DNA from 4 places in the Leifsonia sp. Root1293 genome. Region 4 is predicted to be linked to each of the others. Evidence: predicted binding sites of a transcription regulator. Region 4 holds the regulator's gene; each other region holds the start of a gene.
What was found. Region 4 encodes HrcA, which represses chaperone genes, less so after heat shock. Its sites were predicted from a motif close to TTNGCACTCGNNNNNNNCGAGTGCNAA; they were not measured.

Region 1: groL (chaperonin GroEL) is a predicted target of HrcA. The motif match lies at 1,828-1,854, and genes of this name have one in related genera.
Region 2: ASC59_RS10910 (Hsp20/alpha crystallin family protein) is a predicted target of HrcA. The motif match lies at 3,830-3,856, and genes of this name have one in related genera.
Region 3: groES (co-chaperone GroES) is a predicted target of HrcA. The motif match lies at 2,983-3,009, and genes of this name have one in related genera.

The regions. Positions count from the first base shown of each region.
Region 1 covers NZ_LMEH01000001.1:1,836,473-1,842,369, forward strand. The annotation lists gene groL (chaperonin GroEL) at 165-1,784, opposite strand; gene ASC59_RS08695 (DUF3048 domain-containing protein) at 1,917-2,951, opposite strand; gene ASC59_RS08700 (cold-shock protein) at 3,046-3,249, opposite strand; gene ASC59_RS08705 (LytR C-terminal domain-containing protein) at 3,470-4,012, opposite strand; gene ASC59_RS08710 (DUF3263 domain-containing protein) at 4,023-4,328, opposite strand; gene msrB (peptide-methionine (R)-S-oxide reductase MsrB) at 4,487-4,888, shown strand; gene ASC59_RS08720 (DMT family transporter) at 4,950-5,897, opposite strand, start outside.
Region 2 covers NZ_LMEH01000001.1:2,295,854-2,301,750, reverse strand. The annotation lists gene ASC59_RS10920 (GH92 family glycosyl hydrolase) at 1-2,504, opposite strand, end outside; gene ASC59_RS10915 (LacI family DNA-binding transcriptional regulator) at 2,733-3,770, shown strand; gene ASC59_RS10910 (Hsp20/alpha crystallin family protein) at 3,927-4,370, shown strand; gene ASC59_RS10905 (DUF3072 domain-containing protein) at 4,470-4,769, opposite strand; gene ASC59_RS10900 (alpha/beta fold hydrolase) at 4,951-5,733, shown strand; gene ASC59_RS10895 (helix-turn-helix domain-containing protein) at 5,776-5,897, opposite strand, start outside.
Region 3 covers NZ_LMEH01000001.1:1,976,015-1,981,911, reverse strand. The annotation lists gene tsaD (tRNA (adenosine(37)-N6)-threonylcarbamoyltransferase complex transferase subunit TsaD) at 1-105, shown strand, start outside; gene ASC59_RS09345 (DUF4190 domain-containing protein) at 243-656, shown strand; gene ASC59_RS17485 (hypothetical protein) at 676-1,338, shown strand; gene ASC59_RS09335 (hypothetical protein) at 1,414-1,686, shown strand; gene ASC59_RS09330 (class I SAM-dependent methyltransferase) at 1,752-2,939, opposite strand; gene groES (co-chaperone GroES) at 3,084-3,380, shown strand; gene rarD (EamA family transporter RarD) at 3,567-4,490, shown strand; gene ASC59_RS09315 (ABC transporter substrate-binding protein) at 4,534-5,286, shown strand; gene ASC59_RS09310 (ABC transporter substrate-binding protein) at 5,512-5,897, shown strand, end outside.
Region 4 covers NZ_LMEH01000001.1:997,755-1,003,651, reverse strand. The annotation lists gene hemW (radical SAM family heme chaperone HemW) at 1-188, shown strand, start outside; gene ASC59_RS04635 (DUF4870 domain-containing protein) at 204-590, opposite strand; gene ASC59_RS04630 (DUF4870 domain-containing protein) at 763-1,203, opposite strand; gene hrcA (heat-inducible transcriptional repressor HrcA) at 1,397-2,419, shown strand; gene dnaJ (molecular chaperone DnaJ) at 2,488-3,600, shown strand; gene ASC59_RS04615 (16S rRNA (uracil(1498)-N(3))-methyltransferase) at 3,611-4,366, shown strand; gene ASC59_RS04610 (histidine triad nucleotide-binding protein) at 4,512-4,877, shown strand; gene ASC59_RS04605 (PhoH family protein) at 4,936-5,897, shown strand, end outside.

The sequences.
Region 1 (5,897 bases), 840 kb from region 4:
TCCTGCACCAGCCGGGAGATGCAACAGAGGGCGCCTCCCGTATGGGAGACGCCCTCTGTCACTGTCCTGCGGTTCTAGACCTGCACTTCGGGCGCCCGCTTCGATGGGCCCTCAGCGCTGATCCTTCGGTTGAGATTCGCCTACGGCGAATGTCCACCTTCGGATCAGAAGTCCATGCCACCCGTGGGGTCGCCGACCGGAGCCGGGTTCTTCTCGGGCTTGTCGGCGACGACGGCCTCGGTGGTGAGGAACAGGCCGGCGATCGACGCTGCGTTGAGCAGAGCCGAGCGGGTGACCTTCACCGGGTCGTTGATGCCGGCAGCCAGCATGTCGACGTACTCGCCGGTCGCGGCGTTGAGGCCCTGGCCGACGGGGAGGTTGCGCACCTTGTCGACCACGACGCCGGGCTCGAGGCCCGCGTTGAGGGCGATCTGCTTGAGCGGAGCGTCGATGGCCACCTTGACGATGTTCGCACCGGTCGCCTCGTCGCCGACCAGCTCGAGCTTCTCGAACGCGGTCTTGCCGGCCTGGATGAGGGCGACGCCACCACCGGCGACGATGCCCTCTTCGACGGCTGCCTTCGCGTTGCGCACGGCGTCCTCGATGCGGTGCTTGCGCTCCTTGAGCTCGACCTCGGTCGCTGCACCCGCCTTGATGACGGCGACGCCACCGGCGAGCTTGGCGAGGCGCTCCTGGAGCTTCTCGCGGTCGTAGTCCGAGTCCGTGTTCTCGATCTCGGCGCGGATCTGCGCGACGCGGCCGGCGATGGCCTCCTCGTCACCCGAACCCTCGACGATGGTCGTCTCGTCCTTGGTGATGATGACCTTGCGAGCCTTGCCGAGCAGGTCGAGGGTGGCGTTCTCGAGCTTGAGACCGACCTCCTCGGAGATGACCTGACCACCGGTGAGGATGGCGATGTCCTGCAGCTGGGCCTTGCGACGGTCGCCGAAGCCGGGAGCCTTGACGGCGACCGACTTGAAGATGCCGCGGATCTTGTTCACGACGAGCGTGGCCAGAGCCTCACCGTCGACGTCCTCGGCGATGATGAGGAGCTGCTTGCCGGTCTGGATGACCTTGTCGACGATCGGCAGGAGGTCCTTGATGTTGGAGACCTTGCCGTTGACGATCAGGATGTAGGGGTCTTCGAAGACGGCTTCCTGGCGGTCGGGGTCGGTGACGAAGTACGCCGACAGGTAGCCCTTGTCGAAGCGCATGCCCTCGGTCAGCTCGAGCTCGGTGCCGAAGGTGTTCGACTCCTCGACGGTGACGACACCCTCCTTGCCGACCTTGTCGATGGCCTCGGCGATGAGCGCGCCGATCTCGGGGTCTCCGGCGGAGATGGAAGCGGTCGCAGCGATCTCCTCCTTGGTCTCCACCTCCTTGGCGTTGGCGACGAGCTCGGCGGTCACAGCGGCGACGGCCTTCTCGATGCCGCGCTTGAGGCTGATGGGGTCTGCGCCGGCGGCGACGTTGCGGAGGCCCTCGCGCACGAGTGCCTGGGCGAGAACGACCGAGGTCGTGGTGCCGTCACCTGCGACGTCGTCGGTCTTCTTGGCGACCTCCTTGACGAGCTCCGCACCGATCTTCTCGTACGGGTCGTCGAGCTCGATCTCCTTGGCGATGGAGACACCGTCGTTCGTGATGGTGGGGGCGCCCCACTTCTTCTCGAGGACGACGTTACGACCGCGCGGGCCAAGCGTCACCTTGACGGCGTCCGCGAGGATGTTGAGTCCGCGCTCGAGGCCGCGACGGGCCTCCTCGTTGAAAGCAATGATCTTTGCCATGTGTGATTCTCGTCCCTTCCCGGACGTTTCAATCTGCGTCTAGTTAGCACTCAATCCAAACGAGTGCTAATTCGATTCTGGCACTCTGATGTCGCGAGTGCAAGCCGGTGGGACGCCGTGGGAAGCGAACGACTACTGCAGTGCGACCGAGCCCTGGCCGTTGGGAACGAGCTCGATCCAGGTGTTGCCGGGAGCCAGCCTCACGACGACACCATTGCCGTCGACGAAGCGGATGGCGCTCCCGGCATCCTTCTTCGACCAGGTCGCGTTGACGGTCTTGCCGCCTGTCGAGACCGTAGCAGCTCCGGACCCGGTCAGGACCGTCTTCGGCACCTCGCCGTAGGTGCCGTCGATGTCGACGCGCATCGTGATGACGTTCGTGGCCTGCAGCTGCTTGCCCTTGTCGTCGAGGTCGGGCGCGCCCTCCTGGTTGCGAAGCCACACCTTGTTGGCCTCGTCCCAGGTGAAGTTCGGGTAGCGCTCCGGCGAGAAGACGACTGCGATGTTCGCGGTGGGCGCACCGTCGAGGGCAGCCGTCGACGACGCGATGTCGGTCGAGTAGGCGTACTGCTGCTTGGGAGCCGCCAGGTCGCTCGCCTGCTTCACCGCATCCGAGGCGTGCAGGATGACGTTGTGCGGTGCCTCGTGGGCGTCGTAGCGGTAGAAGATGCCCGAGGTGTCGTAGTCGAAGACCAGGTTGCGCACGGGAGTGTTCATCATCATGTTGACGAAGATCTCCTGGCCGCCCGAATAGGCGACGAGACCTCCGAACGGCGAGATGATGTCGGGATCCATGGGACGGATCGATCGGACCGGGCCGATCTCGCTCGGGATGTCGTAGTGCCAGACTGCCGCGTAGCGGGTGAGACCGCCCTCGACGAGTTCCTCGAAGACGATGTCGGTGCGATCGAGCCCCACCTGCGGCCGCGCGGCCTCGTGGTTGTCGATCTTCGCGACGAGGGACGGATGCGCCATGCTGCCGGCGGGAACAGTGTTTCCGCGCAGCGGAGCCAACTGGGTCGCCGCCGGCGCCTCGTACGTCGAGACGTAGGCAGGCCCGGTGGGGGTCGGGGTCGCCGTCTTCGTGGGCGCGGCCGAGGTGCATCCTGCGGCGAGCAGGATCGCGGGCAGCACGATGATCGTGGCCAGCACAGCTTGTCGACTCATCCGCACCCCTCAGTCGGTTCTCCGACCAAACACTAACGCCGCCCGGTCACCCGGACGGCGTTAGGACACGGGCTATGCCCTCAGATCGTGCTGATCAGGCGAGTCGGACCGACTCGGCCTGGGGGCCCTTGTTTCCGGTTCCGACCTCGAAGACCACCTGCTGGCCCTCCTCGAGAACCTTGTAGCCCGCCATGTCGATGGCGGAGTAGTGAACGAAGACGTCCTGACCCCCACCGTCGACCGTGATGAACCCATAGCCCTTTTCAGCGTTGAACCACTTGACGGTTCCGTTCGCCATTCGTTGCTCCCATTGCTGTGTAACTCGCAGCACCTGCCCAAATGCCTGTACCGGGCCTGTCGCAGTGAACTGCGCCTACGTCTCCGCTCTCGCGGAAATTGTTCGACCAGCACCAGATGTTACTGAAATCGACGGCGACGACAAGGGATGGAACGCTGCTTTTCATCGCAGATTGGCAACGATTCGTCACACAGTCCGCGCGGGGCGCTCGAAGCGAGCGTCAGGCGGGCGATTCGTAGTCGGATCCGACCACGACCACGAGCTGCGCTCCTGCATCCGCGAAGTCCTGCGAGAACTGCACGTCGGCTCCGGGAACGGCGGCCGCGAGACCGCGGGCGGCGCCCTCCAGCGTCGCATCGGCGTAGTACACGACTGTGGCGGTGTAGTCCTGCTTGTCGGCGTTGGATGCTGCCCCGACCGTCCAGCCGGCCGCGGTCAGAGAGTCGGCGACCTCGCGGGCGAGGCCGGACGTGCCCGTGCCGTTCAGCACGGTGATGCTCACGGAGGGGTCCTGAGTGGGCTCGGCGGTGGCGGTGGCTGCCGGTGTCTCGGGAGCACTGGTGTCGCCGGGAGCGGAATCGAGCCCGTTGTTCAACAGCATGATGGCCACCGCGCCGATGACCACCAGGATCGCGGTCGCCAACGCGGCCCAGCCGACGGCGATCCAGCCACGGCCGCGTTTGCGGGGGGAACGGTGGGCTCCGACCCGCTCGAGATCCTTGGGGATGTCGTCGAAGCGGTCTTCAGGGTACGAGGTGGCCATTCTTCCCGGTTCAGTTCGTGTCGTCAGTGGTGCCGAGGGATCGTCGTCGGCGTGCCTCGGTGCGGGCGTCGCGGAGCCGCTGCAGCCTCTTGACGAGCATGGGGTCGTACGCCAGTGCGAGCGGTGAGTCGATGAGGGCTCCCAGCACTTGATAGTAGCGGGCCGCTGACAGACCGAATTCGGCCCTGATCGCCTGCTCCTTCGCGCCGGCGTGCTTCCACCACTGCCTCTCGAACGCGAGCACCGCCTCCTCGCGCTCCGACAACCCGGACGACGCACGTGCGGTGTGCTGTCGGTTCTCACTCGCCTCGGCCATACGCACCTCCCACAGACGACCGCGACCGGTTCGGGTCGGCTTGCCGCCATCATAGGCACGAGCCATCGCGCCGCAACGGCGCGTCACCCGGCCCGTCGGAATGCGATCATCGATATGGGCGTTGTCCCACGTCGACGCTGAATCCCCGGAAGGACCCCATGAGTTACCAGGTATCGAAGTCCGACGACGAGTGGCGCGAGGAATTGGGCGCTGAGCAGTTCCAGGTGCTCCGCGAGGCTGCGACGGAGCGCCCGTGGACGGGCGAACTCCTCGACGAGGAACGGGGCGGCATCTACACCTGCGGTGCCTGCAACGCCGAGCTCTTCAAGAGCGGCACGAAATTCGACTCCGGATGCGGCTGGCCGAGCTTCTACGAATCCGTTCGACCCGAGGCCGTTCAGTTGATCGCCGACACGACTCTCGGAATGGAGCGCACCGAGGTTCGCTGCGCCACCTGCGGTTCGCACCTCGGCCACGTCTTCCCCGACGGTTTCGGAACCCCCACCGGTGACCGGTACTGCATGAACTCGATCGCGCTCAACTTCACGCCCGACGCCTGAAGCCGGACGCCTGAAGCGTGACGCCCGACGCCTTCCTGACGGGGCTCCCCCGACGAGAAGGTCAGGCTGCGCGTCTGAACTGACGCCAGTTCACCCCGGCCACCACGACGGCGGCGAGGGCGAGCACGGTGCCGACGACGGTAGTCACGGCGAGCGATCCGGCGTGACCGGGCAGCGTCGTGTCGATGACGACCGCCGCGACGAGCTGACCCGCGATCATGGCCAGCGACAGGAGGAGGGCTCCCGTGATGCGCACGAGGACGGCCGCTGCGGCGATGAACACGCAGCCGATGACGCCGCCCAGGTAGAGCCAGAGCTCCGTCGGCAGCGACTGCGGCCAGCCGACGATGAGAGCGTGCACGAGGAAGGCGACCAGGAGCACGACCGTGCCGACGGCGAAGTTGCCGACGGTGGCCGTCAACGCGCTCTCGGCGCTCTCGCGCACCCTGCCGTTGACGGCCTGCTGCCAGCCGAGCCCGAGCCCGGCGAGGAAGGGCAGCAGCAGCATCCAGAACGGGGCGTCGCCGTTCAGCTGCGTCGCCACCGAGACGATGACGGCGAGGATGGCGAGTACCGCCCCGACGACCCGCGGAACGGTGAGGGGGCGCGGACCGCCGGATACCAACGTCGTGCGGTCGACGAGAAGCCCGCTGATCGATTGGCCGGCGACCGTGGCGACACTGAACAGCGCGACGCCGAGCACCGCTGCTGTCAGCCCCTGGGTGAGCACGAGGAAGGCACCGGCCGCTCCACCCAACAGCATCCACCAGCGCAGCCGACCGTCGCGGAGCGCGGCGGGCAGGCGCCGGAAACCGGCACGCCCCGGCCGCCACAGCGCCAGTGCGATGAGCAGGATGACGAGGCCGCTGCCGAAGGAGATGAGCGCGGCAGCGAAGCCGTCGCCGAGTTGCCGGCCGAGTTCGCCGTTGATGCGCGACTGCACGGCGACCAGCACGCCCGACACGACGGCGCAGGCCACCGCGCCGATGATCGCCGGGCGTGCCGGGGC
Region 2 (5,897 bases), 1.3 Mb from region 4:
AGCTCGACTCCGCGCAGGTAGGCGTCGGCGAAGGCGACATCCGAACTGGTGCCCGTCATGATGTTCGCGTACCCGGGCGATGACCAGCGGGCGATCCAGCCGCCGTCACGATACTGCTGGGTGAAGCCGTCGACCAGTTCGCCGGCGAGCTCGGGGTAGAGCATCGAATAGGCCGGCCACGTGGTGCGGTAGGTGTCCCAGAAGCCGTTGTTGACGTACATCTTGCCGTCGACGATCTTCGCGCCGGTCTCGGTGGCCGTGCTCGCGCCGACCTGGGCCGAGACGGGGCTGGCGTACTTGTAGGTGGGGGCGTCCGCGGTTCCCGTGTTCTCGAACTGCGAGTTGGGGTACAGGTTCAGCCGGTACAGGTTGCTGTAGAGGGTGCGCAGCTCGGTCTCCGACGCACCCTCGACGGCGATGACTCCGAGGCGGTCGTTCCAAGCGGAGCGAGCAGACTCGCGGATGCCGTCGAAACTCTCGGCGCCGACCTCCAGAGCCAGGTTCTTCGTGGCCTGGCCGAGGCTGAGCAGGGATGTCGCGAACCGGAGCTCGACGGTCTTGTCGCCCGAGGTGTCGAAGGTCGCGTACTTCGTGAGTGCGCGACCGCCGGATGCGGTTCCCGTCGTCGTGGGAGCGGCGTCGAAGCGCCCGGAGACGAACATGCGGGTGCGACCCGTGTCGCCAGCCGCGCCGTTCTCGATCCAGCCGGTGACGGAGCCGTCGGTGTCGATGGTGAAGCTGCCGTCGTTGTTCGGCGCATCCAGGACGACGCTGTTCGCGTCTCCCGTGAAGGTGAACTTCATCAGTGCGGCGTGATCGGTGGGCGTCATCTCGGCAGTCACGCCGTTGTCGAGCTCGACTCCGTAGTAGTCGGGCTGGGCGGTCTCGTTGTCGTGGCTGAACGTCGCGGCGCGGGTGTGCCAGTTGCCGTTCGGCGCGGTGCCGCCTGCGACGGGCATGACCGAGAACAGGTTGCGGTCGCCCATCCAGGGGCTCGGCTCGTGCGAGATGCCGAGGCCCTCGAAGCGCGTGCGGTTCGCATCGGTGTTGTCCTGCTGCCACGAGTACTCGCGCGAGGTCGCGCCGGCGTTGGTGACGGGCACGAGGAAGTTGAAGCCGTTGGGCATCGAGGTGATCGCCTCGTTGGAGCCGCGCGAGAAGGCGCTGGACGAGTTGGTGCCCCGGCGGGTGTCGACGAAGTGGGTCAGGCTCGAGTCGTCGATGGTGGCGGGCTCCGCCTCGATGGCGATGTCGTCGACGAAGCCGCCGAAGGCCGACGCATCCGCTCCACCCGGGTTGTCATAGGAGAACTGCACCGCGGTGATCGTCTTGCCTGCCGCCACGGGACCCAGGTCGATCTCCACCTGGTTCCACTGGTTGGGGTAGAGCACCTTGCCGGCGCCCTGGCCGAGCGCTGTCGCGTCGATGCCGTAGACATCCGTCGGCGAGAGGTCGCTCAGCTCGGTTCCGTCGCTGAAGCGCAGGTTCACGGCCGAGTACGTCGACGGGTACTGCAGGTCGTTCGCGGTGAGGTCGGGGAAGATCATGTACGACAGGCGAGTGCGATCGCCGACGGGAATCTCGACGTCGAACAGGCGGTTGGTGACGGATGCCGCCCCATCGCCGCTGTGCTCACCGCCGTAGCGCAGCGAGTGCGCGCCGGTCCAGCCCACGCGTGCCTTCATGTTGTAGCCGGCGCTCGGGCCGGTGCCGATGGCCGTGGTGATCGGGGCTGCGGGAGCGTTGGGGTCGACCTCGGTGATGAGGTCCCAGTCGGCGAGCTGGATGAGCCCACCCGAGTGGTTCACGATGCCGTCGAGCCTGTAGTAGCTGTAGGCGGCCGGCGTCGCGACGGAGAAGGTCCTCTTCACCTTGCGGTCGCCGTCGGCCCAGCTCTGGTTCGTCTGGGTGTCGAGGGTGGCCCAGGTGGATCCGTCATTCGATCCCTTGAGCACCCAGTTCTTCGGATCGCGCTCCGGGGCGTCGCCGCCCGACGTGAGGGTGTACGTGACGGCGCTCGCGGCCGCGGAGAGCTTGTACTGCAGCCACCCCGTCGCCGAGAACACCAGCCACTTGGTGTTGGCGTCGCCGTCGGTCGCCCAGACCGCCGCCTCACCCGGGGCGTTCTCGCCGCTCGCCGTGACGGTGGTCACGTTCGGCAGCACGCTGCCGCCGCTGGCGCCATGCACGTTCTGCTGCAGCGGTGCGCCTTCTTCGCCGGCGGGGGCCGGTGCCAGCTCGACGCGGTTGGCATAGGGCGCGACGGCCTCGCCCGGCTCGAACGACGTCGACCAGTCGTCGGCACCGGATGCTGCTGCCGCTGCGGCGGTAGCCGTGGCCGCTGCGGCCGGCGACGCCACAGCCAGCGGGATGGCTGCGGCCACCAGGGCGCCTGCCAGGAGCGGCGCAGTGATGCGGCGCAGGAGGCCGGGCATCGAGCGCCGAGTTGATGTGGTGGTGGTGGTGATCGCGGCGGTGAGGCTGCGGGTGGTGCGCTCCGGCATGCGGGGCCTTTCGACACTGAAATGGCTGGAATCGGATACGCGAGGGGCATCCCTGCGAAAACCTAGCGAGGAATCGTCGGGTATGTCAACGTTGTCCTACCGATTCGGGGGACAAGAAGGGTCCATTCTTCCGTTCCATCGCGGTTCTCGACGTGCGAATGCGCGGGAATGAGCGCGTTCGTATGTCAACGCTGTCCTATGGCGGATCGTGCCCGCTATCCTGACGGGATGACGTCGACACCCCATCGCTCCCGAGCGACCATGAGCGACGTCGCCGCCGCGTCGGGCGTGAGCCTGAAAACGGTGTCGCGGGTGGTGAACGGCGTCGGCTACGTGAGCGCCGAAACTCTCGAGACCGTGCAGGCGGCGATCGAACAGCTCGGCTTCCGTCGCAATGAGTTCGCGCGACAGTTGCGGCAGGGCACCACAGCCACCATCGGGCTCGTGCTCGAAGACGTGGCTGACCCGTTCTACTCGGTGCTCACGCGCGCCGTCGAAGACGTGGCGCTGGCCCAGGACTACCTGCTGCTGTCGGCGTCATCAGCCGAGGATGCAGCGCGCTCTCGACGCATCATCGAGTCCTTCTCGTCACGTGGCGCCGACGGACTCATCATCGCACCCGCCCGCGGCACCGATCCGGCGTTCCTGCAGGCCGAGCTCGATGCCGGCTGCTCGATGGTCTTCGTCGACAGGCCGGTTCCCGGCATCCGTGCCGACACCGTGCTCGCTGAGAATCGTGGAGGCGCCGCCCGAGGCGCTGCCCATCTCCTCGCCCACGGTCATCGCCGCATCGCATTCTTCGGGGATGCTGCCTCGGTCTACACCGCCACGGAACGCCTCGCCGGCTACCGCGACGCCTTGGCGGCCGCCGACGTCGAGGTCGACGACGAGCTCATCGTGATGGCGGTTCCGCACGCAGACGCGAACGCCGTGGTGATCGACGCGGTGCTCGACCTGGACGACCCGCCCACGGCGATCTTCGCGGGCAACAACCGGTGGAGCGTGCTGCTGCTTCGCCACCTGAGGGCTCGCGGCATCCGTCCCCTTCCGGCATTCCTCGGCTTCGACGATTTCGAGCTCAGCGATGTGCTCGACCCCGGCATCACCGTGATCGCGCAGGACCCGGCCGCCATGGGCCAGCTCGCCGCAGAACTGTTGCTGCGCAGGGTCTCGGGCGACGACCGCCCGACCCAGCACATCCAGCTCGAGACCCGCCTGATCGAGCGAGGCTCCGGGGAGATTCCGGGCCCGTTCAGCGCTCGCTGAGGCGCGCAGAAGCGCGCTGTATCCCGGCGATTTTCACCATTTTCACAGCCATCGGCTGCTTGGCACTCTCCATCGTCGAGTGCTAATATTTTCGTAGTTGAGTCGATGAGGCTCAACTACAGATTCATCGTCGAACACATCCGAGAGGAGCACACCATGGCTATGACCTGGGACCCGTTCCGTGACCTTGACCGCCTCGCAGCGAGCATGCTCGACTCCCGTCAGGGACCCCGGCTGATGCCGATCGACCTGCACCGCGACGGCGACCACTACGTTCTCTCCGCCGACCTGCCCGGCGTCGATCCGGAGTCGATCGACGTCGACATCGACGGCCAGCTGCTCACGGTGCGCGCCGAGCGCACTCTGGGCACCGGGGACGACGTGCAGTGGCTCGCCCACGAGCGCCCCGCTGGTTCGTTCCTCCGCCAGCTCACCATCGGTGATGGCATCGACTCGTCGAACATCAGCGCCCACTACGACAACGGCGTGCTGAGCGTCATCATCCCGGTGTCCGAGCGGGCGAAGCCGCGCAAGGTCTCGGTGCAGTCCAACATGGCTGCATCAGGACACGAGGTGACGGCGTCGAGCAACGCGAGCTGACACGTCGAAAAGAGCACGCGTCGAGAACAGCAGAGAAGAGAAGTGAAGGTCCGCGCCCTGCAGAGGGCGCGGACCTTCTGCGTCGTCAGCCGAGGCCGCCTATTGACCGCGGCCGGTGGCCTGCTGCAGTCTCTCGATCTCGACGGATGCCTGCGCCTTCGTGAGGTCGGTCGGCAGCTCCTCGCCGGCTTCGCGGGCCAGGGTGTCGAGGTAGCTGGCCTGCGCGGCGGTCATCGGCTCGTCGCCGGTCACCCACTCGGCCGGATCCTTGCTGGCCGGATTGGCGTCGTCATCGCCGCGGCCGCCCAGGGTGTCGGCGAGGTCTGAGGAATCCGCGACATCGGGGTCTGTCGCGAGCTGCTCGCTCGAGGTCTGAGCGCTGGGGATCTGATCGCTCATGGTCTGGTCGGTCACGGTCTCTTCGTTCGAGTTCTGGTCGTTCATGAGGCGATGGTAGGCGCCATCGGCGGCGACATCCGAGTAACGGACGACGGGTTGACAACAGCTCGGAGAGTGCGCACGGGATTCCCGCGGGCCGCGCCTCTTGCCGGTGTCGGCGGGTGGTGGTCTTATGGTTCCCATGCAGCACGCAACGTCAGCGGATGGCACACCGATCGCATTCAACACGACCGGGGATGGGCCGCCCGTGCTCATCGTCGGTGGAGCCTTCTCGACGGCGGAGGCCGGTGAGCCACTGGCGGCGGCGCTCGCGTCGGCGGGCTATCAGGGAGTCACGGTCGATCGCCGGGCGCGCGGCGACAGCGGTGACACGACGCCGTACGCGCCCGAGCGAGAAGCCGAAGACCTCGCGGCCGTGATCAGCGCAGTCGGAGGCGAGGCCTCCGTTCTCGGGCACTCGTCCGGAGCGGTGCTCGCACTCTTCGCAGCCGGTCAGGGGGTTCCGATCAGGCACCTGTTCCTGTCGGAGCCGCCGTTCCACTTCGGCGAGGGCGAGCCGGCCGACGACCTGCCGGATCGACTGCAGACGCTGGTCATCGACGGCAGACCGGAGGATGCGGTCACGCTCTTCCAGCTCGAGGGCATCGGGTTGGCCGAGCCGATGGTCGAGCAGATCAAGGCGAGCCCGATGTTCGCAACACTCGTTCCGCTGGCCCAGTCCACGGTCTACGACGCCATCCTCACGGCTGCGGTCTCGACGCCGACCGACGCCATGACCTCGGTGAGTGCCCCGGTCACCGTCCTGCGCGGCGAGCCGACCTTCCCCATGCTGGTGCGCGCGGCCGGGCTGCTGGCCGAGGCGATTCCGGATGCCGAACTCGTCGTCGTGCCCGAATCACGAGACCACAGGCCCGACCCCGACGGCACCGCCCGGGAGATCGCGCTGCGACTCGGGAAGCGCTGAGGCTCAGCCCCGAGACGCCAGCCCGCGTCTGCCCGCGCGCCGTCAGACCCAGTCGCGCCGCACGGCCTCAGCGCCGAGCTGGATGCGGGTGGAGACGCCCGCCGTCTCCATGAGCTCGGCGACCCGGCGCTGCACTGTGCGCACGGAGATGCCGAGCTGGGCGC
Region 3 (5,897 bases), 980 kb from region 4:
ATCGCAGCGCTCGGGGCGCAGCTGGTGATGCACGGACATGATCCGTCCGGTCCCGATTTCGGTGCCGACTCCACCCTGCCGGTCACCGACATCCAGGTGCGCTGAGCGGCCGGATTCCTTCCGGGTCGCGTCCGATCGTCGCGGTGTCCTCGTCGCCGTCATAGTCGCGCGTCGCCCTTTCCGCCCCTGATCAGGCGGAGTAGGGTGATGAGACGTGCGAATCCGCGGCCGGAAGGGGACCGATGACCGACGTCAACCAGCCACCTGCAGATGAGGCGGGTGGTGCAACGGTTCCGCCGGCTTCCCAGCCCGCCGCGTCCGCTGAACCGCCGGCCTACGCTCCGCCTCCGGCTCCGGCACAGGCTCCGAGCTACGCGCAGCAGCCGGCGTACGGGCAGCCGTACCCGGTGCAGCCGAAGTGGAACGTGCTGTCGATCGTCTCGTTCATCCTGTCGGTGCTGGGCATCAGCGTCGTGGGCGTCGTGCTCGGCCACATCGGATTGAACCAGGTCAAGAAGACCGGTGAGCAGGGTCGCGGCTTCGCCATCGCCGGCCTCATCCTCGGATACCTGGGCATCGTCGCCGGCATCATCCTCTTCTTCGCCGTCCTCATCCCGTTGATCTTCTTCGCCGCGTCCAACGGCGACCAGTACTGAACGAAAGCAGGCAATCACCATGAGCGATCCCACGACACCAGCGCGACCCGACGAGCCCGAGCAGCCGATCGACGGCGTCGACCCGGTCGTTCCGTCGACCGAGGCTGCCGAGCCCGCGGCCGCGACTGACGCGGGCGAGCCGACGGTCGCTGACGAGCCATCGGTTCCCGATGCCCCAGAAGCACCGCCCGTAGCGCCTCCTGCTCCTGCGGCACCGCCGGCACCACCCGCCGGTCCTCCGGCTCCTCCGGCCGGCCCTCCTGCGCCCCCGGCACCCCCGGCCTACGGAGCTGCGCCAACGCCGCCGCCGGCCTACGGCGCCCCATCCGCGTACGGCACCCAGCCGCCTGCGCCCCAGGCCTATGGCTCCGCGTACGCTCCGGGCACACCGTCATCGACACCGGTCCTCAGCCTCATCGCGTTGATCGCCGGAATCGTCGGCGTCGCCGGGTCGCTGGTCGTCGTGTGGATCCCCATCGCCGGTGGCATCCTGCAGATGCTGATCCCCGCTGCGGCGATCGTGCTCGGCTTCCTCGGCAAGAAGAAGGAGCCGGCGGCGAAGGGCATGTGGCTCACCGGAATCATCCTGGGCTTCCTCGGCGTCGTCATCGGCCTGATCTCGCTCATCTTCTGGATCGCGGTCTTCGCGTCCATCGGCGACTCGGGCTACACCACGTACTAGAGAACGCCGTAGGCGGGGGCGGATGGCCGTGATCGGCCATCCGCCCCCTGTCTCTCCACGGCGACAGGAGGAACGATGAGCCAGTCCGAGGCGGCGCTGATTCCGGAGCCGCCCAGTGCTGCCGCCAGCCTCTCCAGCTGGCTCGGGGTCGGCGGCCTGATCGTCTGCCTGTTCCTGCCGTGGGGTGCGATCGCTTCCATCGTCGCCGTGATCGCAGGCATCGCCGCGCGGCCCCACGATTCGTACAGCAGAACCAATCGGATCGTCGGCATCGCAACAGGGATCGCCGGCATCGTCGTCGCCGCGATCTGGGTGCTCGTGGTCGTCAGGATCGCCCCAGCGCCCTGAACCGCTCTGCGGCACGGGGCAGCATCGTCACGCCCTCGGACGCGTCATGTCCTCTCGACGAGACGTCAGACCCTCTCGACGAGGAGCGTCACGTGCCTGCCGGCCTGCCGGGCGAGCACGATGGTGGCGGATGCCGACCCCTTCAGCTGCAGGCGCTTGCGCAGCTGAGCCGGATCGACGTCGATGCCGCGCTTCTTGATCTCGAGCGTTCCGACCCCGCGCTCGCGCAGGGCGGCCTTCAGCTTCTTCTCGTCTGTCGGCAGCACATCGAGCACCCGGAACGCCGTAGCGAACGGGGTCTCCCGGGCGACGTCGGACGTGAGGTACGCGATCGACTCGCTCAGCATGCCCGCGTCGATCTCGCGGGCCAGGTCGCCGATGAGCCTGGCCCGGATGACGGCGCCGTCAGGCTCGTACAGGTACTCGCCCAGCGCGCGAACCTCGACGTCGGGGCTGTCGGCGTCTGCGCTGAGCTCAGCGGTGCCCGCCCGCCCGAGCAGCAGTGCCGACCGACGGATGCCGGGCCGAGCCAACGCGCCGAACCAGAGGCCCATCTCCACGAGCTGCCCGTCGACCGACACCCACTGGGCCTCGGCATCCGCCGGGATGAGGGAGCGATCGAAGCCGGGGCCCAGCTTCACGCCTGTCGGCATCCGCTCACCCAGCCCGAAGGCGAAATCGAGCGACGGCGAGTAGTCGCCGGCGTGGGTCAGCCGTTCGGTCTCGGAGTGTCCGGCCGTGCGCCGTGCCGGGTCGAGGTAGACCCCGCCGACATCCGCCAGGTCGACGTCTTCGGCGCGGGCATTCAGCACCGAAGCCGTCGGGAACGGTGCGAGGTTGTAGCTGGCGATCGCAGCTGTGACCTCGTCGGCGTCGGCAGCGGTGACCTCCAGCTCGAGGGCGGACATCGCCAGGGCGTCGCCGCCGATTCCGCACCCGAGGTCGGCCACCCTGGTGATGCCGGCCGCGCTGTAGCGGCCGGCGTGCAGAGCGGCCACCGACAGTCGCGTCGCCTGCTCGAGGCCGTCGTCGGTGAACAGCATGCGCGAGGCGAACTCACCGAACTTCCCCTCGGCCTTGGCGCGCAGCCGTGACTGGCTCAGCACACTCGCGACCAGTCCGGCCGGGTGACCCTGCGCACGCAGTCCGCTGACCAGGCGGACGACGTCGGTCTTCGCGTCCCAGGCGGGGAGGGAGTCGAGGAGCCGGAAACCCTCGGGCGTCAGAAGGTCGACGAGCTCTGAGCGATCCATGCCCCCAACGCTAACCCACGGCCCGCGGCGCAGAACGTCATCGTTGGCACTCACGTTGCATGAGTGCCAATCGCGCCCTAAACTCGTCTTAGCACTCTCATATCGAGTGTGCTAACCAGTCTTCGTTACAGAAAGAGGTCAACCGTGTCGGTCTCCATCAAGCCGCTCGAGGATCGCATCGTCATCAAGCAGGTCGAGGCAGAGCAGACCACGGCGTCGGGTCTCGTCATCCCCGACACCGCCAAGGAGAAGCCCCAGGAGGGCGAGGTCGTGGCCGTGGGCCCCGGTCGCATCGACGACAACGGCAACCGCGTGCCCCTCGACATCGCCGTCGGCGACAAGGTCATCTACTCCAAGTACGGCGGAACCGAGGTCAAGTTCTCGGGCGAGGACTTCCTGGTCCTCTCCGCTCGCGACGTCCTCGCTGTGGTCGTGCGCTAGTCGCACCCCATCGAGTGAAGGGTCCGGATGCCGACGGCATCCGGACCCTTCGTCGTTCCCCTGCCGAAAATGACCGAGCCGAGGCAGGATGTCGCGCCGCGTTGGCAGTCGGGCCGGGACGTCGCCGCCCCGACGCGGCGTAAGCTCGGACGAGTGGCTGTGACCCAGGAATCCTCGAAGACCCCTCTGGCGTCGCCGACCGACAGTGTCGGGAGAACGGGCCTGATCTACGCGATCTCCGCCTACGTGCTCTGGGGCTTCCTCCCGATCTACTTCATCGCCCTCGCTCCGGCCGGTGCTCCGGAGATCGTCTCCTGGCGCATCCTCTTCTCCCTGGTGTTCTGCGCCATCCTCCTGACCGTCACGAAGGCGTGGCGCGGGTTCGTCGCGCTGGCGCGGCAGCCGCGCATCTCGCTGACCATGGCTCTCGCTGGTGTTCTGATCCTGGTGAACTGGACGGTCTACGTCTTTGCGGCCATGACCGGTCAGGTCGTCGAGGCGGCGCTGGGCTACTTCATCAACCCGATCGTCACCGTGTTCCTCGGCGTCATCGTGCTGAGGGAGCGGCTGCGCCCGATGCAGTGGGCTGCCGTGGGCATCAGCATCGCCGCAGTGCTCGTGCTCGCGTTCGGGCACGGCAGCTTCCCGTGGATCGCGCTGGCGCTGGCGTTCTCGTTCGGCTTCTACGGGTTGATCAAGAAGCGCGTCGGCGGTCAGGTCGATGCGGTCTCCGGTCTCACGCTCGAGACGGCATGGCTCACGCCTGTCGCCATCGTCGCCCTCATCGTCGTCGGCGCGACCGGAGGCATCACGCTCGGCACGATCAGCGTCTGGCACACGGTCCTGCTCGCGGCGGCGGGTGTCATCACGGCCGTTCCGCTCCTCTTCTTCGCCGCGGCGTCGAGGCGCCTCCCACTGATCTACATGGGGTTCATCCAGTACTTCGCCCCGTTCATCCAGTTCCTGGTCGGCGTGGTGCTCCTGCACGAGGCGATGCCGCCCGAGCGCTGGGTCGGGTTCAGCCTGGTCTGGGTCGCCCTCGCGGTGCTCACGATCGACATGGCGCGCTCGGCGCGCAGTGCGCGGCGCGCATCCGTCGAATTGGTCTGACCCGCCGCTAGGCTGGCGCCCGGCAGAAGGGGAGAACCGCCGTATGAGGACCCACCGTTCGGTTGCGCTGGCGGCTGTCGTGGCAGGAGCATTGCTGCTCACGGGCTGCACGGCCGAGGGCGAACCGAAGCCGACGCCGACTGCCACCCAGACCCCGGCGCCCGTCATCCCCGGCGACGGATCGCTGCGCCTGATGACGGTTCTCGACATGGCAGGCAAGCCTGCAGACGTCTCCCAGGCGCAGGTCGCCGGAGTCGAGCTGGCCGTGCGCGAGCTCGACGAACAGGGCGGAGTGCTCGGAGCTCCCGTCGTCGTCGTGCACCGCTCGACGTCGACGGGTGCCGCCGACATCGTGAAGGAGCTCGCCGATCGCAGCATCGACGTGGTGCTCTGGGCGGCGGTGGGCGACATCCCCGAGGAGATCACCGCCGTCAGCGGTACCACGACTGTCGTGCGCATCGGCCCGGCGGGCTGGAAGCCGGACAAGTCGTTCTCGGCCAGGCTGAAGTCCGCCGATCCCGGAGCGATATCGCTCTGGGGCGGTCCGGAGGCCTATGACACCACGATGCGGGTGGCCCTGGCCGCGACAGAGGCGGACAACGATTCCGGAAGCGCGGTCGCCGAGGCGATCACGGCGGTCTCGAGCGGCGGCTTCTCGTGCGTCAGCTTCGGTGAATGCGCCGCGGCGCTCGCCGACGACGCCTCCATCGTCTACGCGGGGGTCACGGGAACCGGTGGCCTCGCGCAGGCCACTCCCGAACCCGAGCCGAGTCCCACGAAGGCCAAGAAGAAGTAGCTCGCGGGGGCGGCATCCGACGCGTGAAAACGTCGCTGGAATGTGCCCGTAGTACAGATTCCGTTGTTTCAGGCCCGTCAGTTTGCCGGGATGTAACAATTTGAACGGTTTTACCGCACTGTGACCAAGTTGGCTTGTCCGGCCCATGATCGCCCAATACTGTGGCACCACGGCAGTCTTCCGGACTGCCATCTGTGTACACATTCCTAAGTCCCAAGGAGCAACATGAGCGTATTCGCGAAGGCCAAGGCCTCGCGCTCTGCCCGGGCAGTATTGAGCGGAGCCGCCCTCGTCGGCGTCAGCGCTCTCCTACTGACCGCGTGCAGCAGTGGTGGCGGCGAGGCGGCCAGCCCGTCCGCTTCCGAGACGGCCTCGGCCGGCGACGCCCTGCCCATCAAGGCCGGTGACCGTGCCCTCGATCTGAAGATCGGTACGATCCTGCCGCAGTCCGGCACCCTCGCCTTCCTCGGCCCGCCCGAGGAAGCCGGCGTCGCGCTCGGTGCGACCGAGGTCAACGATGCAGCATCGGGGCTCAACCTCGAGGTCATCTACCGTGACTCGGGTGACACCACCACAGACACCGCCACCGTGTCGGTGACCGACCTCCTCTC
Region 4 (5,897 bases):
TGCTGGCCCGCATCCGCGAGGGCATCCCCGTGTCCTCACTCCACGCCCCCGGACGCCATGCCGTCGCCGGTCTCATCGCCGACGGCCTGATCAACGCGAAAGCCGCCCTGTCCGGATCAGTGGAACTGACCCTGACAGGGCGGCTTCTGGCTGACGGTGTCGTGCGGCGACTCCTCGCCGACGACTGATCAGAGTCGGTCGACCTAGCTGACGAACTTGATGGTCAGCGGGTAGGTGTACAGCTGGCCCGCGTTGGCCTTCACGGCGGCGATGATGCCGAAGACGATCGCCAGCACCCAGGCCGCAGCCAGGATGAGGAACCCGATCAGGATCAGCGTCAGGATGCTGCCGACGACGTAGACGATGAGCAGCGTGATCTGGAAGTTGAGGGCCGTCGCGGTGTGCTCGCGGATGAAGGGCCCCTTGTCCTTCAGGACCAGGTAGCCGATCAGCGCCGGCAGGAAGCCGAACAGGATTCCACCGATGTGGATCAGCGTCGCCCACAGCTTCTCGTCGGCGGGGCTGAGGTTGCCTCCGGGTGCCTGGTACGGGTTCTGCGGCGGGGGAGGAGGAGGTGTTGCGTCGGACATGGTGACTCCTTGTGGTCAGTCATCGATGAGGCTGATTCTCCCGCGCGGACGGTCGAAGGCCCGGTGGGTGCACTGAAACGATAGCGCCACCGATGCTGCGGTCACACGATCTTCCGCGAAGTGTCGGTGCGAGTCGGTCGGGACCCGGGCAGGAACGAACCGGGTGCGGGAGTCAGCGCACCAGTCGCAGCGCGAAGGGATACCTGTAGCTGCCGCCGTTGTTGACGCGCACGCCGCCGATGATCGAGAAGATCACGTCGATGATCACGAGTGACCAGCCGATGATCTGGAACAGCGGCCCCAGCACGATCCAGACCGGGCCCAGCCACCAGAACAGCGTTCCGAGGATGGTCGCCACGATTCCCCAGACGATGATCGCGCCGACCATCGTGATCTGGAAGTTCAGGGCCTCCCGTGCCTCGTCGCGGGTGAGGTGGCCGCGCTTGCCGAGGACGAGGTAGATGATGAGTGCGGGAAGGATCGCCAGCACCGCCGCCCAGCTGCTGAAGAACCCGAGAATGGCGATGGCTCCTCCGAAGTGCGCGAACGACGCCCACTGGCGGTCCTCGGTGGCCGAGAACGGCTCGTCGGGCGTTCGATTGCTGTCGCTCATTGCGGGGGACTCCTTCTGGTACTGATGCGCATGGCTGTCGCCGTTCGAGCCTGACGGCGCGGGCCGTGCGGGTTGCGGCTTCACGCTACTGTTCGAAACTCGGCCCGGCAAACGACTCTTGCCCGACGGTCGGGTAGAATTGGCACTCATAGTTTACGAGTGCTAAGAAGCAGCGGCAGGGAGTGGTGAGCAGATGGTGTCGGAACGTTCCCTCGCCGTGCTGAGGGCCATCGTGCACGACTACGTGGCCTCTCGTGAGCCGGTCGGCTCCAAGGCCATCGTCGAACGGCATTCGTTCGGCGTCTCGGCCGCCACGATCCGCAACGACATGGCGTTGCTCGAGGAGGAGGAGCTGATCGCGGCTCCGCACACCTCGTCTGGCCGCATCCCGACCGACAAGGGCTACCGCCTCTTCGTCGACAGGCTCACCGACGTGAAGCCGCTCTCGGCCGCGCAGCGTCACGCCATCGAGACTTTCCTGGGCGCATCCGCCGACTTCGACGACGTGCTCGGCCGGACGGTGCGCCTGCTCTCGCAGCTCACCCACCAGGTCGCCCTGGTGCAGTACCCCTCGCTCAGTCGCGCTCGGGTGCGCCACATCGAGCTCGTCGGGCTCAGCGACACCAGGCTGCTCTCGGTGCTCATCACCGACAACGGTCGCGTCGAGCAGCGGGTCATCGAATTCGCGGCCCCCATCGACGAGCAGCAGCTGGCCGAGCTGCGCACCCGCCTGAACGGTGTCCTGGGCGGCCTCGCCATGACGGATGCGGCCGAACGTCTGAGCGGCCTGGTCGACGATGTCGCCCCCGATGCCCGGGAGCTGGCGGCAGCGATCGTGCAGGCACTGGGCGAGCAGGTGCTCGCACACCGCCAGGATCGCCTCGTGATGGCCGGAGCCGCCAACCTGGTGCGCACCGAGAGCGACTTCTCCGGCAGCATCTTCCCCGTCATGGAGGCCATCGAGGAGCAGGTGGTTCTGCTGCGCCTGTTCGGCGAGATGGCCGCGGACCAGAATGCGGTCTCGGTGAGCATCGGCCGGGAGAACGAGTCGTTCGGCCTCGGTGAGACCTCGATCATGCTGAGCGGATACTCGGCGTCGCAGGGCGATGTCGCGAGCGTCGGCCTGCTCGGCCCGACGCGCATGGACTACTCCAACAACATGGCGGCGGTCCGTGCCGTCGCCCGCTACCTCTCGAAGCTCCTCGCCGAGGGTTGAGGGGCATCCCAGGAACATCTCACGAGGCCGATGACCGGCGTTCGTGAGCGGAAAGGAATCGGCTGCCTGTGGCTGACCACTACGAAGTACTCGGCGTCTCGCGAGAGGCGACCAACGACGAGATCAAGAAGGCCTACCGCCGACTCGCCCGTGAACTGCACCCCGATGTGAACCCCGGAGCGGACGCCTCGGAGCGGTTCAAGCTCGTCACCCACGCCTACGACGTGTTGAGCGATCCCAAGCAGCGCCAGCAGTACGACCTCGGCGGCCAGGGCGGCTTCGGAGGAGCCGGCGGAGGCGACTTCGGTGGCTTCGGCGACATCTTCGAGACCTTCTTCGGTGGGGGCGGCAACGGAGGTCGCCGTGGACCACGATCGCGTCGCGAGCGCGGCCAGGACGCGCTGCTGCGCGTCGAGGTGGACCTCGACGAGATCATCTTCGGCACCCACCGCGAGATCGAGGTCGACACGGCGATCCTGTGCGAGACCTGCCAGGGGTCCTGCTGCCAGCCCGGAACCCACCCCGTCACCTGCGACATCTGCCACGGAACCGGCAGCATCCAGCGAGCCGTCCGTTCGCTGCTCGGCAATGTAATGACCTCGAGCCCCTGCGGCACCTGCCGCGGATACGGCACCGTCATCGCGTCGCCGTGCGTCACCTGCCAGGGCCAGGGTCGCGTGCGCGCGCGCCGCACCGTTCCCGTCGACATCCCGGCCGGCGTCGACACGGGTGTGCGTCTCCAGATGCCGGGCAGCGGAGAGGCCGGCCCTGCCGGCGGACCCAACGGCGACCTCTACCTCGAGATGAAGGTGCGCCACCACGACGTCTTCAGCCGTGACGGCGACGACCTCCTCTGCACGCTCGAGGTTCCGATGACGGATGCGATCCTCGGTACGACGGCAACGGTGCACGCCCTCGACGGCGACGTCGAGGTGGAGCTGAAGCCCGGCGTGCAGAGCGCCGAGATCATCACTGTGCGCGACAGGGGCGTCACGAAGCTTCGGGGCAACGGACGAGGCGACCTCAAGATCGGCGTGCAGGTCGTGACGCCGATGAAGCTCAGCGGCAAGGAACGTGAGTTGATCACGCAGTTCGCGCGATCGCACAAAGCTCCGAAGCCGGCACTGACCCACTTCCAGCAGGGACTGTTCGCGAAGCTGCGCGACCGCTTCCTCGGCTGATCGGATCATCGTGAGCTCGCTCTACCTGCGCGACGACCTCGAGCCGGATGCGGTCGGCGACTCCGTGAGCATCACGGGAGCCGAAGCACGCCACGCCGTCACAGTCGGGCGCACCCGGGTGGGCGAGACTCTCTCGATCGGCAACGGGAGGGGGCTCATCGTCACCGGCGAAGTCGTCGCTGCGGCCCCGAGCGAACTCTCGATCTCGGCCGACCGGGTGCAGCTCGTGGACGCGGCCTCGCCCCGCCTCGTGCTCGTACAGGCCCTCGCGAAGGGCGACCGCGACGAACTCGCCGTGCAGGCGGCGACCGAACTCGGCGTCGACGCCGTCATCCCCTGGGCCGCCAGCCGCTCGATCTCCCGCTGGGACGCCGCGAAGGCGGCGAAGGGCCGCGAGAGGTGGGCCACGATCGCCCGAGAGGCCACCAAGCAGTCGATCCGCCCGTGGGCGACCGAGGTGCGGGAGCTCGCGACGACGAAACAGCTGGCCGCCCTCGCTCCATCCGTGCGGATGCTGCTTCTCGAGCCGACGGCTGAACTCGCCCTCACCGAGCTGGTGCTGGCGCAGGACTCCGGCGGCCGGCACCCCGCAGACGCCGACATCGTGATCGTCGTCGGCCCGGAGGGCGGCATCGCCCCGAGCGAGCTGGACGTGCTGAGCGCCGCCGGCGCGCAGGCCGTGCGGCTCGGGGCATCCGTGCTGCGCACCTCGACGGCCGGTCCGGCGGCCCTCGCGGTGCTGAACGCCCGGCTGGGCCGCTGGTAGACGATCTGCCGGCGTCCGGAGGGCTGGAAAGCGAGGAGATCCTCCCTCCCGTGGCTCTTCGAGATCGCCTTCCCGGGTTCGTTGGACGAATCTCCTCGCTTTCCAGCCCCCATGGTTCTGCAGCGGCAGACCTTAAGATGGAGCCATGGCTGAACCGAGCATCTTCTCCCGCATCATCGCGCGCGAGATCCCGGCGACCATCGTGTTCGAGACCGACAGGGTGATCGCCTTCAACGACATCGCCCCGCAGGCACCCGTGCACATCGTCGTCACGCCGAAGACCGAGCAGTACCGCGATGTCGTCGAGCTCGCCGCGGCCGACCCCGAACTCCTCGCCGAGCTGGTGTCGACGGCACACCAGCTCGCCGACGAGCACGGCAACGGGCAGTTCCGGCTCGTCTTCAACACGGGAGCCGACGCCGGACAGTCGGTGTTCCACGTTCACGCTCACGTTCTGGCCGGCCTCGGCTCGGCCGATGGCCTCGAGGAGGACACGCTTGGCTCCGAGTGACACCGGCGACGCCGGAACGCAGTTCGGCGAGGCTCATCTGCACGTGGACGGCATCGCCATGGTGCGTCTCCTCGGCCCGCAGGACCGCCTGCTGACCACCATCGAACGGCAGTATCCCGTCGTGAACGTTCACGTACGAGGCAATGAGATCTCACTGAGCGGACCGGCGACTGACGTCGAGGCTGTCCGCCGACTCATCGAGGAGCTGCAGCAGATGGTGCAGAACGGTCAGAATCTGAGCCCCGTCGAGGTCACCACGTCGGCTCGCATCCTCGACGCCGACGCGTCGTCGAGCCCGTCCGACCTGCTCGGCCAGGCGATCCTGCAGACCCGCGGAAGAAGCATCCGGCCCAAGACCCTCGGCCAGAAGCAGTACGTCGACGCGATCGACCAGAACACGATCGTGTTCGGGATCGGCCCGGCGGGAACCGGGAAGACCTACCTCGCGATGGCCAAGGCCGTGCAGGCCCTGCAGCGCAAGGAGGTCAATCGCATCATCCTGACCCGTCCCGCCGTCGAGGCCGGCGAGCGCCTGGGGTTCCTGCCCGGCAGCCTGACCGACAAGATCGATCCCTACCTGCGGCCGCTCTACGACGCGTTGAACGAGATGATGGACCCCGAGCTCGTTCCCAAGCTGCTCGCGGCCGGAACCGTCGAGGTGGCTCCACTCGCCTACATGCGCGGACGAACGCTCAACGACTCCTTCGTCATCCTCGACGAGGCCCAGAACACCACGCCCGAGCAGATGAAGATGTTCCTTACGCGTCTGGGCTTCGGCTCGAAGATGGTCGTCACCGGCGACATCACCCAGGTCGACCTGCCTGCAGGGTCGTCCGGCCTGCGCATCGTCACGCGCATCCTGGACGGCATCGACGAGATCCACTTCGCCCGCCTCACGAGTGACGACGTCGTGCGTCACACGCTCGTCGGCCGCATCGTCGACGCCTACAGCGAGTTCGACGAGAAGAAGCAGGCGCAGCGATTCGAACGCGAGCAGGCTGCCGAGTTCGCCAACCGCGC